4 regions of the Brevibacillus nigriterrae genome follow, and region 4 is predicted to be linked to each of the others. Evidence: riboswitches for the same ligand, from Rfam matches in the RefSeq annotation. Region 4 holds a riboswitch; each other region holds the start of a gene.

Region 1 (4,540 bases), on a different contig from region 4:
AGTTTTTTACTTTCTCAACAATTCCTTTACCTTTGGTTCAAGCAAAGGAAATCTACCTCTCTTTTTGTTTTGCAGCAATAAATTGATATAGCTCATCTCTGCTTTTCGGTGCGGCTGTTCCAGAATCAACGAGATGTTTACCCAACAGAAACTGAAAGGTTTCGAGTATCCACGGTTTTTCCAGATGAGCCTTATGTAGCCAATCCTCTTGTTCAAACACCTGCGCAGGCTCACCCTGACCCAAAATTTCACCATCGTGCATGACAATGATCTCATCGGCCCACTGATAGGCAAGATTGACGTCATGGGTTGACAGGATAATGGTCTTGTTTTGTTGGTGGATATGATCGAGCACTTGCATGATCTGCCTTGAAAAATAGGAATCCAGCCCAGCAGTCGGCTCATCGAGAATGATGACTTCCGGTTCCATCGCAAGGACTCCTGCAATCGCTACACGCTTTTTTTGACCGATGCTTAAAAAATGAGTGGGTTTATCTTTTAAAGGCGTTGTTTCTGTCAGTTCCATTGCCCATTCGACTTTTCGCAGAACGTCTTCCCTGGATAGCCCTAAGTTTTGCGGGCCAAAGGAAATGTCCTCCAGCACACTGGCTGAAAACAACTGGGCATCCGGGTCCTGAAAAACAATGCCTACCTGTTTGCGCAACGAGCGAAGCGAATCCCGGCTATACGTAATGTCTTTTCCCAGAAAACGGATCGTTCCGCTTGTTGGTCGGAGGATGCCATTCAAGTGCAAAAACAGCGTCGATTTGCCTGCGCCATTGTTGCCCAAGAGTGCGATTTTTTTCCCTTGCTGGATGCTAAGTGTAATGTTTTTCAGAGCCAATGTGTTATCGATATAAGTATGGGTTATTTGCTCGATGTCAAAAAGAAGCGGCTTCATTTTTTCAATATCCTCCAAATTGCCAATATACCGTAAGCATGGCAGTGAATATCCCTGCGATTAAAAACCAGTTCAAAAAAGAGACAGGATACGTTTGTTCTACCAGTACAATATCATTCTCGTAGCAGCGGGAGTCCATCGCAATGGATAGCTGACTGGATCGATGGAATGATTTCAAAAACAAGGTGGCGACAAGCTGACCAAGTGACTTGAGGCTTTGTCGAATGGTGATGTAACCCAAGCGGGACGTCTGTGCCTGATGGATCATGGCTGCTGTCTCCAGGAAAACAAAGATAAAGCGATAGGTTAATGCGATCAGGTCAAGCAGCAGGGGGGGCAGTCTCAGTTTGCGCAGAAGCCCCAGCATGACGGTAATCGGTGTGGTCAGGATGAGAAAGTACAGACAACTGATACCCCCCAGTACACGAAAGATTAGGTTCACAACCTGCTCCATACTCGACTTGCTAATAAAAATCTGCCAATTCCACACATGCACATTCCAAATCGGGTGAACGATCGCTGCCTGTCCATCGGTGACTGAAAAAAGCAGGGTAATCACACCTGAAAGCAAGAAAAATACAGGTGCCAACAGAAGTTTTCCATAATAGGAAGAGGGAATACGTGCTGCCCAGACAACAAAAGTACTCATTACAAGAAACGTGATGAGTGAAACCAAGGGGTCCTTCGCAATCAGTGAAAAGAGAAGCAGACCAAGCGAAAGGGTCGCCTTTTCGACTGGGTGAACATGTCGTAACCGATTGAAATAAGCATACTTATCAATCAGCAGCATGATACACCTTTTCTTCCTGCTGCTCGTCTCGCTTGCTCTTTCCCCTCATGAAACCGATATAATAACCAATGAAACCTGCCCCAATCGCTGCCTGCAGAGCAAAAAGTAAGCTCTCAATTTCGGCACTAGGAGGTTCCCAAACGCTGGTAAACCAAGGCTCATAGTCAGGAGAGATTTCCTGGATGGCAGCTTCGGCCTGACCATCGGCTCCGCTAAACTCTGCCCCTTGCTGGATAAAAAGCGGAACGACGGCGAGGAAAACCACTACAAGCAGTAGCAACGTGTTCTTTTTCATGTTAGCGTGCCTCCTTGGTCAAGATTTGCAGCATCTTTAATTCTCTGAAATTATATTTGGTCAGGATGTTCATCACGATGACGGTCAATAGTCCTTCACTAATCGCCAACGGAATTTGGGTCAGAGCAAAAATACCTGAAAACTTGGCAAAGGAAGCGAATACGCCACCGACCTCAGAAGGAAAGGACAACGCAAGCTGGATCGATGTCATGAGATAGGTACCGAGATCCCCTAACGTAGCTGCCAAAAATACAGCCACGGAAAATGATAAACCCGCCTTTGTAGAAGCTTTATAGACAAAATAGGCAAGGAAGGGACCGACGACCGCCATGGAAAAGGCATTGGCACCTAACGTCGTTAAACCACCATGAGCTAACAGTAACGATTGAAACAGGAGAACGATAAATCCGACGACGCTCATTGCTGTCGGGCCAAACAAAACGGTGCCAAGCCCAACTCCGGTAGGATGCGAGCAACTGCCGGTCACAGAAGGAATCTTTAAGGCGGATAATACAAAGGCAAATGCACCGGATAGGCCCAGCATCATTTTGATTTCAGGATGTTGCTTTACTTTCTTCTGAATGGAGTACAGGCCCACGAGTAAAAAAGGAATGGTCACAGCCCACCAGAATAATGACCATCGGACGGGCAGGAAACCTTCCATGATGTGCATTGCGTATGCTTGCTCTGGAATACATAGGAACATAAACAAGAAAAAGACGCTCATTTTCAACTGTTTCATCAGTATCACTCCCACTTTACTAAATGTACGACTAACAAAAATAAAAAAGCACTTCTTTCCATTTGGAAAAGAAGTGCGTTACTACGACATGATATATCGCTTGATGGTTTCGGGGCTTGCCCTGTTATTCATTCTCGCCATCATCGTAAACACCTCCCTAACTCCCGTAGGTTTTGCAGTGTTTGTTCTCTATGGCAGGTCTCCTGACTTAGCTTCAACCATCTGTTTCGCCTTCCCAGTCTTGGAACCAGTGGCATTAGAAACAGATGTCAGCATCACAGTGGCGGGTCCGTGTCGGATTTGTACCGAACTTCCCTATTAAGCCGTTTGATCGAGATGTCAATCAAACAGCACCATAAAGCAACAATATTTGGTTGTTTTCATCAATTCTACTACATTGTTGGTAAAAATACTATCTCGAATACTTCTGCACCAGCGGCTTCGCCACTTTTTCAAGCAGAGATTTCAACAAGCGCCACGGGAGCTTTCGAACCCAGGGCAGATGATTGAGATAAACGGCATTATACTCAAAGCTCTCGAGTGCGCCCCGGGACTTTTTAAACTCGGCTGCGCCCGAGCTTGCATGCAAAAGATAGCCGTATTTCCTTGCATCGTACAGCAAAAGCAGGGAGATCATTCGATACAGCCCCCACTCTTTAGGGAGGCGTGTATCATAACCAAACAAAGGGGTAGTCATTACCCCGTCACGATGGAAATATCCGAGGATGGCATCTACATGGCCATCCTTTTTTAATAGCTTCATCTGGAGCAATCGCTCTTTGTGAGCCAGATGAAAGAATTCATCGGTAAACTGCGGGTTGTTGGGCGAGTACTTCTCCAGATACAACGCATTGTAATTATCGAGAATTCTTTGCATATCGTCTGCCAGAATTTCACCGTGTTCAACGACTTGGTAGGGGGTATGCGCCAGTATCTTTTCGTCTTTTCCCAAGTTGTAGCGTGCCCTTGAATTGATCCTTTGAGAAGTGTCCATTAGAAAGATTTGGCGACTTATCAGCATGTGAAAGCCCATCTGAGTGAGAGACTCAAACAGCGATTGATTCCGGTAGTCCTCGACAGAGCGAAAGATGATGGCATGGTCGGGGAACTTTTTTAAGAGAAACGCTTTGATTTGCGCCAGCTGCTCCCGCTTGATGTACGGGTAGAGATTTGTTGAGACCATCCAGTTGTTGACGATGACGACCTTGTTGATTGAAAGCAAGCGAAGCAACGAGCCAAAACCCGACAGAAAGCCGCCTAGTATTGATTCCAGCAGCGGATTTTTGATTAGATACAATTCCTCTTTGGTATAGGTAATGTACTGATCAAAAGGTGAAACGACATACGAGTTTCCATATTCAGCATCATTTACCGTGACTGGCAGAACCAACTCATCGACTGTTAGGATACCAACCCTAGTGTTTACATTGGCAATGTATTTCGCTGTTCCATTCTCGATGAACGGAGTCAGGAATTTTCGAGCGTACTGCTGGTTCTCGCTTTCTCCCCATTCGCACTCATGCAAATTCTTTTGATCATACCACCTGATCGTCATTGATTGGAAACCTTCTTTCCACCCGGCGTAGCTTTTTATCTGTTGGAACATGGTTATATGGATTGAAGCGAATGGTCGGGATTGCCGTTCCCAGTTCTGTGCACATAGATTCTATCGATGCTCTCACGAGGCTTTCCACCTGTTCTGGTGCATCCAGGTAGATCGTCATCTCCAGTGGGGAGTCCTGAACTACGATGTATTGTTCAAGCAATGAAGATGAGGCAATCACAGCTCTTCGGATAAAATCAGGGAAGACG
Region 2 (4,540 bases), on a different contig from region 4:
TCAGGGCGTTGTTGCGCCGCAATGGCAAAATGGGTATCGAAGGCGATTTGTCATACGGACCGATCAAGCTGAAGGAAAAAGAGTATGACGGGTATGTCGATGAGACTCCCTTGAAGCTGACCAGCAAAGAGTATGAACTGTTGAAATACTTTCTGTACAATCGGGAACAAATTTTAACCAGAGAGCAAATCTTTGATCGAGTATGGGGAATCGACTCGGAAGCGAATTATGGCATTGTTGAGGTGTATGTGCATTACTTGCGAAAAAAGCTGTCTGACCTCGGTTGTGGAAACTATATTCGGACGATACGCAATGTTGGGTATATGCTGAAGGAGAAAAAAGAGCATGTTTAGAAAGACTCGTATCCGTCTGGTGCTGTTTAATGCAATCGTCCTGGTTTTGCTGCTGAATGCACTGGGGAGCGCCGTTTATTTTTCCATGAAATTTACGTTGTACTCTCAGGTGGATATGAAATTGCAGCAAATTGCTAAGCATATGCGAGAGACGAAGATCTTTTTTCCAAAAGGCGAGAAAAGGCGACTGATCGCTCCTGACCATCGAATCATTACTCTGTTTTGGAAAGACAAGGGCCAATTGATTGCCAGCACGGACAATAACATGGTGGAGAGGTCAGATATTGACCCGTTGCTACAGTTCACCGAGATGGAAGGCTTGGCTACAGTCACCGTAAATGGGCAGCCTTGCCGGGTGTACACATTGAATATCGAAGCAGCAAGAAATCCTGCCCAAGGCCCGTTCAAAGAGCTTCGTACGGTTCAGCTTGTCTATAATCTTGAACCGGAAGAGGAGATGCTCGGCAGTCTGCTTCAGGTGATTGGAATTGGCAGTGCCATCAGCATACTCATTGCGGTCATTATTGGGCTGTTCCTTGCCAAGAGAGCATTGATTCCGATTCAGTCAGCATGGGAGAAACAGCAGCAGTTCGTCGCAGATGCTTCCCATGAATTGCGTACACCATTGTCAGTTATCCAGATTCACCTCGAACGGCTTTTTCGCAATCCTGACCATACGATTGAACAGGAAAGCGAGAATATCGTCGTCGGAATTCAGGAGACGAGAAGGCTGAATAAACTGGTTTCTGATCTTTTGACACTTGCCCGCTCGGACTCAGACGAGGTGCAACTGATCAAAAAGAAACTGTTTGTCGATGAGCTGATTACTTCCAGTGTACAATCCTTTCGCCAATTGGCCACGCTCAAGCAAATTCAAATCGAAACCAAGCTGGAACCAGTGGTTGAAATCGTGGCTGATGAGGAGCGAGTCCGGCAGTTGCTGGTCATCTTGCTGGATAATGCGTTGAAATATTCACTCGATCACGGGCTCATTACGGTTGAGTGCCGAAGAGACGGAAATTGGGTGACAGTATCAGTCAGTGATCAGGGAATTGGCATTGCTAAGGAAGATATCCCCTTTGTGTTTGACCGATTCTTCCAGGGAGACAAAATGAGGTCTCGAACAGTAGAAGGAACGGGCTTGGGCCTGTCGATCGCCAAGTGGATCGTGGAATCACATGGAGGCAAAATTCGTGTAGAAAGCGAAGAAGGAGCAGGGGCTACCTTTTTTGTCACACTTCCTGTCAAAGGCAAGGGATAACGGCATTTGCACACACCTACCGAAATAGTGCTTGATTCCTCTTCGTACTTTGTTATGATTAGAGATATAGTTTTGCAGATCATGAACAATTGAATATCGAATGCAATCAGGTCCTCACGAAGTGTACGTGAGGTTAAAAGGGAAGTTTGGTGAAAAACCAACGCGGTCCCGCCACTGTAAAAGGGGAGTTTTGCTTCACTGCTTTCAGCGCCCACTGTCTGTTCGAGACGGGAAGGGGGAGTAAAACGATGATCCTTGAGCCAGGAGACCTGCCTGAATGGATACGACTTCTATTCCTTCGGGTTAAAGGAAAGGTCTGCAGACGCTTGATACTTGCTGCTTACGCTTTGATTCCGATGGGAGTCAAAGCGTTTTTTATTGTGGATGTTTGGGGGGAGAGGCGTGAAAACGAAAGAAAGAGGGCTGCTTCTTGTCCATACGGGAGAAGGAAAAGGGAAAACAACGGCTGCATTGGGATTGATTGTTCGGGCGATTGGGCAAGGGTTGAATGTACTGATGATTCAGTTTATCAAGTCGCCAGAGCGGACGTATGGTGAAAAATTGACGCTGGAGAAGTTGGGCGTAGAAATTCATCAGATGGGAGCAGGCTTTACCTGGACCAAAACCCCGGAAGAACATCGAGAAGCTTTGAAAAGTGCGTGGGCTTTAACCAAGGAAAAGGTTCAAAGCGGCAGTTATGACCTGATTATTCTTGACGAATTGAATAATGCGCTTGCGATCAATCGGTTTCCTATTGAAGATGTCCTGCCCTTTGCAGAAGTAATGGAGTTGATCCGTACTCGCCCCCGTCAATTGCATCTCGTCATTACGGGACGCAATGCTCACCCTGAACTAATGGCTGTGGCTGATCTGGTTACGGAAATGAAAGCAATCAGACATTACTATGACGAAGGAATTCCAGCCGTACGGGGGATTGAATACTGATGAGCCAATTGGAGCAATTCGGACATGGCGGGGACCTGGTTACTGCGGAAGCTCATTTTGGGATTTTGCGAGAGAAGATGCTGGATTTTAGCGCCAATATTAATCCGCTCGGGCCGCCGGATTCTATTTTGCAGAGTATCCGTGAAGGGTTAACGGCCATCGTTCACTACCCTGATCCAGGGCATCGCTCATTTCGGAGAGTACTGGCCGACAAGCTTCAGATTTCAGATGCGTGGATACTGCCAGGCAACGGTGCTGCCGAGTGCATGGCACTTGCGATTCTGGCACTTGCGCCGAGGAAAGTAGGGGTCGTTTATCCTTGTTTCTCTGAATACGAGACGTTGGCGAAACAATTTGGTGCTGAGATTATCGCCTGTTATACAAAGGAAGTCGAGCGCTTCAAAGCGAGGAAAGATGAACTGTATCCATTATTTGTAGAGACAGATCTGGTGTTCATCGGCAGCCCGAACAACCCCACAGGGACGGTTTATTCGAAAGATGAATTGATTGAGATGGCAAAGTGGTGTGATCACACGAATACTTATCTGGCAGTGGATGAAGCATTCCTGCACTTTGTGGAGGATGGCTCCAAGCTTACGTTGCTGGATGAGCTGGAACGGTTTCCTCGAGTCATGCTGATTCGTTCGCTTACCAAAATGTTTGCGATACCGGGTTTGCGATTGGGCTATACGATTGCCCATCCTGCGTTGATCGATCGAATGAAACAAAAACAGGTGACGTGGAGTGTCAACGGATTGGCATTGCTTGCAGGAGAACAGTGTGTCAAAGAAGAGCATTATGAGCAAGAGACACGTCAGTTGATTCGGACAGAGAGAGCTTTTCTTGTTGAGCAATTGCAACGAAAGCTTGGCTGGAGCGTGATGCCCAGTGAGGCCAATTATCTCTTGGTTCGCTGCACCGATGAAATCACGGCAGATGAACTTCAGCAAAAAACGGGATACAAAGGGATACTGATCCGTAACTGCTCGATGTATCCTGGATTATCGCCTTATCATTTTCGCATTGCGGTAAGAACGAGAGAAGAAAATGAACAACTGCTTGCTGCCATGATAGAAGTCAGGGATACGGTCAAGGATTCAATCAAAGATAAAGACACGGCTGAGAGGCGGGGGGAGTAAGTGAGTATTGTCGTTATCACAGGAGGAGTACGGTCAGGGAAGAGCAGAATTGCCGAAGAGTTGGCTCATGAACTGGTTTTGGAACCATCCACTGGCAAAGTGTTGTACGTGGCTACAGGCAAAGCCTGGGACAGTGAAATGGCTCACCGCATCCAGCTTCATCAAATCCGTCGTCCTGCTGATTGGGGGTTGCTGGAGATTTCCAATCACCTGGAAGAAATGTTCGTTTCTTCTCCAGCTTATGAGGTCGTGCTTGTAGACTGCCTCTCGAATTGGATCAGCAACCGTTTGATTCAGATCCCGGAGGAGAAGATGTACGACCAGGAGATTCAGCAACAGATTTTGCTTTCCATTCAGCAATGGGTACAGGCAATGAACGAAGACAAACGGACGTACCTGGTTGTTACCAATGAGGTAGGACTGGGCGGAGTAGCACTCTCATCTCTGGGGCGCTGGTATGCGGATTTGTTGGGCGAAGCCAATCAATTGCTGGCCAGTCAGGCTGAATCTGTGTATGTGGTCTTCTGCGGAATTCCCAGGAGGATCAAAGGATGAAGCCATTTCTGCTTGCCCTGTCTTTCTTCACGAGAGTCCCGATTCCCACCCATAACTATTCGGAAGAGGATTGGGGTAAAAGTGTAAACTATTATCCGCTCGTGGGCCTCGTGATTGGCGGTTTGTTGATGGGGATTCACACATTGACAGAAATGTGGTTTTCCTCTCAGTTGTCCACGGTGCTCACGCTCGTATTCTGGATCTATATTACGGGGGGCCTCCATCTGGACGGGTGGATGGATCTTGCTGACGGGTTAGGCAGCAATCGAGAGCGAGATAAAATGCTC
Region 3 (4,540 bases), on a different contig from region 4:
TAACCCCCATAAAGGCAGTTTCTACAATTTTGGCTTTTCGTTGTTCCCAGAACAGACGAGACATTTTGTAAATTTCACTGTTGGCATCTGCATCACTGCTGCCTCTGCCAACGATCAGCACTGCCGTTTCTTCAGCGAGAGTTGAATCGGTTCCATCCACACGCCACTCTTCCACTGCTTCCTCAAATCGCTCAGCAAGCAATCGGACAATCTGATGATCAATTCCCACAGGTCTGGCGTAGGTGATCGAAATATGCGGGTGCTTCTCCTTGCAATGATCGATTTCTGCCGGAATGTGCAACTTGGCATGACCTGCGGCAAACAGCATCAACGGAACGACCACGATGTGGGTGGCTCCCCGCTTGATACATGTATCCAATCCTTGTTGCACAGTTGGATTTTCAAATTCCAAAAAGCAAGTCTCAATGATCGGAACTTCAATCTCTGGAGCGATTTTCTGTATGAATTGCCGTACCTCTTCGTTTCCTTCCCAATCCTTGCTGCCGTGTCCTACGAACAGTACTGCGTTCATCATTACTCCTCCTTTTTTTCTTTATTCTCCACACGCAGACTCATCTACCAACACCGTAGCGCCTTCCTGATAGATAAAGCCGTTGATTACTCCTTTGCGTTTAAAGAATTTATGGAAACGTTCATTAGGAAAAGCCTCCTGTTTGAACTTTGCTACGATTTGTTCCATGACGAAAATAATCTCACTCGGGTCAATGCCTTCTGCAACAGGAACCCCTGCATGGGCGTTGCGGCCTACTGTTTTGGCTCCCAGGAACAAGTCGAATTTGCCTGCTCGATAAACCAGCCCGATATCCTCGTTGACGGCACTGTAGCAGGTCATCCCACAACCATTTATCCCAATTCTCAATTCCTTGGGCATCTCCAAGCCGCCTAATCGCTCTTGCAAGGCTTCCGCATAAGGAATTCCCTCTGGTTTTTCTCCATTGCAGAAATCGCACGCCTTGATTTGTACGACGTCTCCGACTGGCATGACGAGCAGACCTGCTTGCTTCAATCGATTGGTTATCTCGTCAGGTTGGCTGGTTGGAATCCGCAAAATAATCTGGTGATGTGGTGTGTACTCAATCTCGCCTGTGTCTCCTGCAACCTCAGCAATGGCAACCAACTGAGCCGGGCTCAACTTTTTGCTTACCACTCCGGGGCTGACGGCGCATTCGAAGATCATTTGCTGCTGAAAGGGCGAATTTGAGGCAACCGCCACCGAAGAAGCACTTGCCGTCTCTTGTGTACCTTTGACAGCCTGCACGGCGTCCATTGCCCACTCAAATGGGGTACGTGATGTCGATACAGTCTCCACCACCGTATCTATTGGTGATACCGCATCCAACGCCCACGGTTCATTCTCTTTGCGAAGCCGCTGATGCAAAGCGAGTGGCTGCTCATCCTTGGTCAACGTATACTTGCGCTGATATCCCCGAGGCGTGATCATTTTGCCGTCATACATAAACGTTGACGAGTTCCCGACAATCACCGTCGAGAGCATCCCGATCTCGCAATCCAGCATGTGTTCCAGCGTTGTTATTTCGATTTTTTGTCGATCCCGATAGGCGCTCTTCACAAGGCCAACCGGTGTATCTGGCGATCGATATTGACTGATGATTCGCTTCGCTTCCTCGATCTGTCTTGTACGCTTCCCGCTTTTCGGGTTGTACAAGGCAATCACGAAATCAGCCGATGCAGCAGCATCAATTCGTTTGGCAATCAACTCCCACGGTGTCAAATGATCACTTAAGCTGATCGTGCAGGCATCGTGCATCGTAGGCGCTCCAAGCAGGGCAGCACACGAATTGATCGCAGAGATGCCTGGAATGACTTCAACCTTGACCCCTTCCGCTTCCCTCCAGCCTTTTTCCACCAAGACTTCATAAATGAGTCCAGCCATACCATACACGCCAGCATCTCCACTGGAAATGACAGCTACGGTATGACCCAACTCTGCCTGTCGGACCGCTTCCCGTGCGCGTGCCACTTCCTCGGTCATGCCTGTACTGAGAACTTCCTGTGTCGTCAACAAATCCTTGATCAGATCAACGTAGGTGTTGTAGCCAATAATGATGTTGCTCTCTTCGATGGCTTCTTTTGCCCGCTTCGTAATGTGATCTTCACTCCCCGGACCAAACCCGATAACCAATAATTTTCCACTCATCTTGTTACTCTCCGCCTTTCGTCCCCTGTGTCGCTACCTCTTCAAGAAAATATAAAAAGGCATTTCCAACCCACAATTGATGGTTAGAAATGCCTGAAGTCTTTTACTCTCGCAAGGTAAAAATTCCTCTCATTCTAAACACCCCCTATATCCACGTAGGTTCTGATGTTGATAAAAAAGGCAGGTCTCCTGACTAAGGGCTCTCTTCAAACACCTTCCCAGACATAAAGCTTCCAGTGGTTTCTTTCGTTTGAAGACTGCTTGCTTCACTTAGAGCAAGCACCCATCACAGTGGCGGGACCGTCCCGGATTTGCACCGGACTTCCCTTTTAAGCTGGTCATTTGCACCTACAAACAGGCAGCACCTGACAAGCACCTTTTTCTTTAAAATATTCAGTTAGATAGAGTTTCTGAACAGCATGGCACAGATAAAAAATGCAACTGCCAGAATCGAAACCAGTTTCATCAGCTCAACGGTCACACCTATATCATTTACCTGCAAGCTGCGATGAGGATCGCCCATCTGCGCTCGAAAGGAAGCGACTCCCTTGTAGTAGTTCAGGCCACCTAATTGGATTCCCAACGCACCTGCTACACCTGCCTCAGGAATTCCGCTATTTGGACTGGGATGCAGCTTGGCATCTCGCAAAATCATGCTCCAGCAAGCTCGCCAGTTTAATCTCTTGATCCCGCATGCCAGTACGAGCAACAGTCCTGTGATCCGTGCGGGCAGGTAATTCAGCAGATCATCCAATCGTGCAGATGCCCATCCGAGATACAGATAGCGATCATTTTTGTAACCCACCATGGAATCCAGCGTATTGGTTGCCCGATAGAGAAAGGCGAGCGGTGCCCCTCCGATTGCGGCAAAGAATAGCGGCGAGATGATTGCATCGACGATATTTTCAGCCACCGTTTCTACGGCACCCCGGCAAATCTCCGGCTCATCAAGCTGCTCCGTATCTCTGCCGACCACCATGGACAATGATTGTCTCGCCTTCTCCCGATCGTTGTTGACAAGGTGATGATAGATTTGCAATCCAGCCTCAGCCAATCCTTTGGTAGCAAGCGTAGTAGAGATAAGCCAAATCTCCAGCGCTGTCCCAAGCCACGGATGAATCCGGGAGACTCCTTCTAGCAACAACCAGATGACAGCACAACTGCCTCCTGCAATGACGAGTGGAAAAAGCAATCCTGCCCATCGTAGCGAACGGTCGGAATGGGCAAAGGAACGAATCCACTTTTCCAGCATGGTTATTCCATACCCGATCCAAACAACGGGATGTGGGAGCGAGCGAGGATCACCAACGATTCGATCCACGATATAAGCGGCAAGCAGAATACCAGCTTCTTTCATCTTTTCCCCCACGTTACAAGGTTATTTTCGGGCTACACAAAATAGTCATGGACTGTTTTAGTAAAAAACGTCTCGACGTTTTTTATAAATAGGGACATGCTCGCTTGCGGGCTACACAAAATAGTCATGGACTGTTTTGTGTCACAACGGCTTCATAGACGGACTTGTACACCAATCTGCCTATGGCATAGCCAATTGTGGTAGCAGTTCCGGCAAAGGCATGAAATCCTTGATCCAGCCCATGCGGTTGTGAAGCTAGCACGATGGCATCACTAGTTGTTCCTGTTGCAATTCCGCCTTTGCGGTCAACAATCTGTAAATCTTGCAGTGCGGCACATTTTGCCTCAGTTGCCGTCATGATGCCATTCACCATTGCCGCTGGTGTCAATGTGGCATCAATGAATACAAAAACATTGATAGTACCCGCTTGATAGGCTGAAAAAGTTTCTCTCTTCAGTCCGGCACGTGCACTATTCCCCGTACCTGCTGTGGCACAAGCGATCATTCGGAAATGGTCGCCTTCCTTGGCGTGGAAGGAAGCATGAGAAAGCTTGGCGGCAGTAAGCAATCCAACACTCTTTTCTACTGGATACCCTCGCCCGTCTATAAACTCTTTCATCATTTCCATTGGATCATCACAGTTGAAATCCAGTGGAACACTCCCGTTGATAAAGTGGGTGGCTTCACAGGTTCCACCTCTCCAAAGAGCACTGCTGACCGTGTTCATTGCTCTTTCACTTTGCATCACAAGATGATCTTCCTTGGAAAAAAACTGAAGTTCCGGCCAAATCACTGAACGCCAGCTTTCGTTTCCGTTACGAAATGGTTGAGTCATCTGTAGGTTCGTTCCTCCCTTCAAGTAGAGAAACGCATAACCATCCATCTCCGTTCTGCTCTACAGCCATCGCCTGACCGTGCCTCAATCCAGCTACTTGCCAGAAACGGGAGTGATCTTTCTCCATCCATTTACTCTGAAACCAGCGAATGACGCCGCCATGGCTAAC
Region 4 (4,540 bases):
ACTTCATAATCGAAGTTCTTTTCTTCTGAAGCATAGCGCAAAAGCTGGAAAACAGATGACCCCTGACTGATTCGAAAACTGGTATTCTTTACAATTTCCTCGTCATCGTACCCTATGATTTTAAGTGATACACTGATTTTCTTACTTCCCGTGTCCTGTGGTTTTTTGATCTCAAAATGCTGGGAAACGGGAGTACCCGAGTAGAGAATGGCTTCCGCCGTTCCGTATGCTGTCCACTCGGGCAAATTGATTTCAAGCTGAAATTCTTTGCCCCCGCCGCCCACATCCTGAAAGTACAAAAGCTGTCCTTGTGCGTCCTTGACGAGCAGTGGTACCCAGGTCGGATCGGTCGGACTGGTATTCCCGTTCACCTGCAATTTGTTTTCGACTTGTTTGGCCTGTATGGCGGCAGTAGCTTCCTCCGCCATACCTGATCCTGATGAAGAAATCCAACTTGTGAGCAGGAGAACGGCAGATGTCAGCCAAATAAGCCATTTTTGTCTCATCGAAAGTCAGCTCCTATTTCACTGATGCAACGAAGGTAATGCTCTCCTTGGCTACCTCAGGTTTGTCAGCTAATCCGTACCAGTAGTTGATTTCTACGGTGTAGGTTCCGCTCGCAAGTGTAAATCCGGCAGTCAGGTTCTGTGCTGCTGATGAGTTTGATTCCACCATTGCTACATCGACAACGTCAGCACCCTTCATCACTTTGACCATAACGGCAACTGGCTTCTCTTCTTTGGCAATTCCTTCAACATTGACACGCATGAGCAACTGTTTTCCGTTTATGGAGAATGTGTTGCCTGCTTGTTTCACTTCTTTACCTGAAAGGAAGTTATCCAATCCGTCGTATACTTTCACTTGTTTGGACAAATCGACAACGGGCACATAGACCTTGAGTGCTGCTTTTTCTTTATCCGTCAATACCTGGAAGAGAGAGTTTCCTTCACGAACGGTTGCTAAGGCAATCAGAGCGTTTTCTGTTGTGAATGCATTCGATGAGCCTGGCTGCCATAGCGCCTGGAATCCACCGTCAGCCATTTGGTTAGCAAGCAGGAACTCTACACTTTTATTCCAAGGTTCTGCGAACACATCTTCACCGATTGTCGTTAACCCAATGAGTACCTGAATAGTAGAATCGAGACTTGCGCTGCCGTAGGAAATGAAGGACCCGTCATCTTGTTGTTCTTTTTCCAGCTTTTCAAGAATCGCTTTTTTCGCTTCCTCCACTCCGTCTTGATCTTCCAGTAAGGAAAGAGCATTTAGAGTGAATGCATCTTCGTCAATCAAATTGAAATCGTCATAACGTTCCAACAAGAACTGAGTTGCTTTCTTGCGGTCATATGGGTATTCGTACATTTCCAAGGCAAGTATGGACAAAACGTGGTTGAAAACGGTGTATGTATCATCGCCCATTTTTCCATTTTTCTCTTGAGAATCAGCGATGCGCTCCAACAGATTGATTCCATTAAAGTTCGTTGGATCGTATCCGTTATGGATCAACCCGATTGACAACTTCGCCAATGAACCAGCGTCTTTGATGTCTTTCGCTTTGCCTGCCCAAGTATCAATCGCTGTTTTGCCTGCTTTATCTTGCCATTTGCGTGTAGCCAGCTTCTCTCCCGCTGCACTGAGGCCGATGAGTTCCCAGTCAAACGTGTTGAAATCATATTTTCGGTTACTCTTGTAATAATATTTCACCGTTTTCTTCAAAGAACTGTTTACTCCGTTTTCGAGGTCAGATGTTGCCTGAACGGTTTGCATTTGGAAAACAGAAGTAAGCACCAGACTAAGAATGAGTAGCCAACTGAAACGATGTGTAAAAGAGCGGATAACTGCTTGCATAAGTCTTTTCCCCTTTCTCATTTCCATCTAACTGAATGTTTTGTACATTGCTTCTTCACAAGAAAAACCCCCAAACCAGAGGTCAGGGGGATTGTTATCGTGAGAGCAAAGCTTTCTAAAGCTGCTTGATCTTGCATCACTTGACACGATTTTTACCCCTTTTTTCCACACCGAAAAAGGCAGTACCTCGTTCTGGCAGGTCTCCTGACTTACACTTCATTCACCCTCATCCAGCCTTCCCAGGTTTCCCAGTGGCATCAAATAATAAGAGTGTCAGTGATTACAGTAGCGGGGGCTGTAGTGGAATTGCACCACTTTCCCTTTTCAACGTAAAAAACGTCACCAAAACAACACTGATTCAATTGTCCATTCAAATGCTATCACACCAGTAAGAGGGAGTACAAGAAAAATATGTTGAATTCAAGCATTGACAGAGCATATCACATAGGTGTAAATTACACATAAGAGCAATATTATACTATCTGCCGTTTTCACATGAATGGCAGAATAACCTAGGAGGTATCGGTAATGAGCCAAAACACAGTTGAAAATCAGGAGCAATTGTTGCAAGCAACTTTTCAAGTGTTCCAAGCCGCCAACGAAACCATCTTTAATACAGCATTGACTACTGCAGCATTCGTTAGCTTTTTGCAAGAACAAGCGCAATCACAGGCAAAAGACTTGCTGAACCAGTCAGAGGAAGCACGCAAAGCAAACATCGAAAAATTGGAAGCTTTCGTAAAAGAAACTCGTGAACTCCAAACAACCTTCCAAAAAAATGTGCAAGAACTTGTGAAATCTTCCTATACTACGTTTGCATCCGTGAACCCATTCTTTGCAATTGGCAAAGATAAATAATCGCTTGCACAAAAACGGTCATGACCGTTTTGTTGCCCGCAAGCGGTCACATCCACTTTTATGACAAGGTGCCTCAGCGTAACATCTGGCATTTACTTCGGTAAAAACGTCGAGACGTTTTTCACAGAAAAAAGAACACCGATGGCCCCTTTTGGAACCGTCGGTGTTCTTTTTTTACACCATTTGAACGATGATGGAAACAAAACCAACTGCACATAGGACAAAAAATACAGATGAAATCCAGTCCCTCTTTTCAGCGTAGAGCCAAACCCCTTGCAACAAGACGAACAGACCTAACGAAATCGTCGAAAATTTGCTCAGGATAGCTCCTCGTTGATGATCTGACACGTATTCGATCATGAGACCAAATATCTGAAAGATCAAAGCTAATCCAACCAACCCGATCATGACATAGATTAACTTATTCGTACCCATATCAATCGATCCCTTACTTTTGAATATGTTGAAACAGGCGGTACGAACGAATAGCCGTCTCCAGATGGATGCGTTCTGGTTCTTTTGTGGTTACATATTTCTGAAGAAAACCGGATATCACGAAAAACGGCTTCAAATAGGAACGAATATATCTTTCCCCGATCAATCCGGCGACCATTCCCCCCGCACCAATCAGTACACTCTCCCACAGCGGCAAGAACCAACAAACCGGCAGGAAGAAAACAAAGAAATAAGTAACATAATTGGTCGAACATCCGCTGTTCACAATAGACGCTTGACGGATTTCGTTCCAGTGTTCCAGCTTCTTTTCTCCCTGATAACTAAAAACTTTATGCTCCGCACCGTGGAACTGCTTCAGTTGCTTCGGAAAAACAAAATGATAGCCTACCCCATAAATGATCAGCCACAGAGGGTCTATGTTAAAAAACAAGATGGAAAGCACGAGACAAATATGAAATAACTGATAGTACCACGGGATGGCAAAGATGATTCTCCACCACATTTTGAACAAGGTACGAAAGGTAATGGGCTCTGCCCAGCTATGGATTACCCCACCCCTCACTTCGGCACAAGCCAGGACTTTTCGATTATGAAAAAGAACGCCACGGCCAAAAGAGATTCCTGTAATCATAATTTCATATTCTCCTTCTCCGTTTTCCCCGATATAATGGTAAAGTATTTTATGATTGTCTGTAATAGGGAGGTTTTTCAATTGACTCGTTATGCACCATCCAAACCACTAACCCCGGCGTATGACCCATGGGATCCGTTATATCAGGCAAAGCCTCCTCACTATAAATTGACAAGTGTTGAGTTTACCGTAACGAATATGTGTAATTTACGCTGTGAACACTGTGCCGTTGGTGAAACGCTCAGTGCCAAAGATGATGAACAATTACCAATTGAGCTACTCTTACATCGGCTTGACGAAGCAGAAGATCTGCATACCATCAGTATAACAGGCGGGGAACCGATGTTTAGTGAACGAAACGTGAATGAAACCATTCTCCCCCTCTTGCAATATGCTGCCAAACGGGGACTTCGTTCGCAGATCAACTCCAACATGACCATGCCGTACAGCCGATATGAGACTATTTTGCCTTACATAGATGTTATGCACATCTCGATGAACTGGAAGACAGCCGAAGAGTTCTTATCAATAGTGTACGCAAAAACACCACACGCAGTTTCGCTTGGACAGGCTGAAATCCTTTTCCAAAATATGCTGGAAAATACGCGAAAGCTGGCTGAAGCAGGCGTATTTGTCTCCGCAGAAACAATGATCAACATTCGTACATTGCCACACTTGAAAGAAATTCATGAGCTCGTCCGTGAACTGGGCTGTAAACGACATGAGGTTCATCCGATGTACGCGAGCGAT

What was found. Region 4 has a riboswitch for cobalamin ahead of ACPW7N_RS06210 (prenyltransferase/squalene oxidase repeat-containing protein). Riboswitches for the same ligand answer to the same signal wherever they lie in the genome.
Region 1: another riboswitch for cobalamin. It lies ahead of ACPW7N_RS11245 (energy-coupling factor ABC transporter permease); the one in region 4 lies ahead of ACPW7N_RS06210 (prenyltransferase/squalene oxidase repeat-containing protein).
Region 2: another riboswitch for cobalamin. It lies ahead of cobO (cob(I)yrinic acid a,c-diamide adenosyltransferase); the one in region 4 lies ahead of ACPW7N_RS06210 (prenyltransferase/squalene oxidase repeat-containing protein).
Region 3: another riboswitch for cobalamin. It lies ahead of cobJ (precorrin-3B C(17)-methyltransferase); the one in region 4 lies ahead of ACPW7N_RS06210 (prenyltransferase/squalene oxidase repeat-containing protein).

What each region holds. Positions count from the first base shown of each region.
Region 1 is NZ_JBNCMT010000012.1:110,655-115,194, reverse strand. Features, by position in the region: gene ACPW7N_RS11260 (energy-coupling factor ABC transporter ATP-binding protein) at 53-901, opposite strand; gene cbiQ (cobalt ECF transporter T component CbiQ) at 906-1,691, opposite strand; gene ACPW7N_RS11250 (energy-coupling factor ABC transporter substrate-binding protein) at 1,678-1,986, opposite strand; gene ACPW7N_RS11245 (energy-coupling factor ABC transporter permease) at 1,988-2,728, opposite strand; cobalamin riboswitch at 2,905-3,101, opposite strand; gene ACPW7N_RS11240 (GNAT family N-acetyltransferase) at 3,141-4,283, opposite strand; gene ACPW7N_RS11235 (F390 synthetase-related protein) at 4,264-4,540, opposite strand, start outside.
Region 2 is NZ_JBNCMT010000013.1:94,207-98,746, forward strand. Features, by position in the region: gene ACPW7N_RS11865 (response regulator transcription factor) at 1-353, shown strand, start outside; gene ACPW7N_RS11870 (sensor histidine kinase) at 346-1,614, shown strand; cobalamin riboswitch at 1,706-1,905, shown strand; gene cobO (cob(I)yrinic acid a,c-diamide adenosyltransferase) at 1,999-2,559, shown strand; gene cobD (threonine-phosphate decarboxylase CobD) at 2,559-3,698, shown strand; gene ACPW7N_RS11885 (bifunctional adenosylcobinamide kinase/adenosylcobinamide-phosphate guanylyltransferase) at 3,699-4,253, shown strand; gene cobS (adenosylcobinamide-GDP ribazoletransferase) at 4,250-4,540, shown strand, end outside.
Region 3 is NZ_JBNCMT010000013.1:99,637-104,176, reverse strand. Features, by position in the region: gene ACPW7N_RS11915 (sirohydrochlorin chelatase) at 1-532, opposite strand, end outside; gene cobJ (precorrin-3B C(17)-methyltransferase) at 554-2,179, opposite strand; cobalamin riboswitch at 2,342-2,569, opposite strand; gene cbiB (adenosylcobinamide-phosphate synthase CbiB) at 2,577-3,536, opposite strand; gene ACPW7N_RS11900 (adenosylcobinamide amidohydrolase) at 3,661-4,371, opposite strand; gene ACPW7N_RS11895 (histidine phosphatase family protein) at 4,352-4,540, opposite strand, start outside.
Region 4 is NZ_JBNCMT010000006.1:67,135-71,674, forward strand. Features, by position in the region: gene ACPW7N_RS06205 (S-layer homology domain-containing protein) at 1-506, opposite strand, end outside; gene ACPW7N_RS06210 (prenyltransferase/squalene oxidase repeat-containing protein) at 520-1,845, opposite strand; cobalamin riboswitch at 2,023-2,207, opposite strand; gene ACPW7N_RS06215 (hypothetical protein) at 2,374-2,703, shown strand; gene ACPW7N_RS06220 (hypothetical protein) at 2,878-3,138, opposite strand; gene ACPW7N_RS06225 (DUF1385 domain-containing protein) at 3,152-3,790, opposite strand; gene yfkAB (radical SAM/CxCxxxxC motif protein YfkAB) at 3,872-4,540, shown strand, end outside.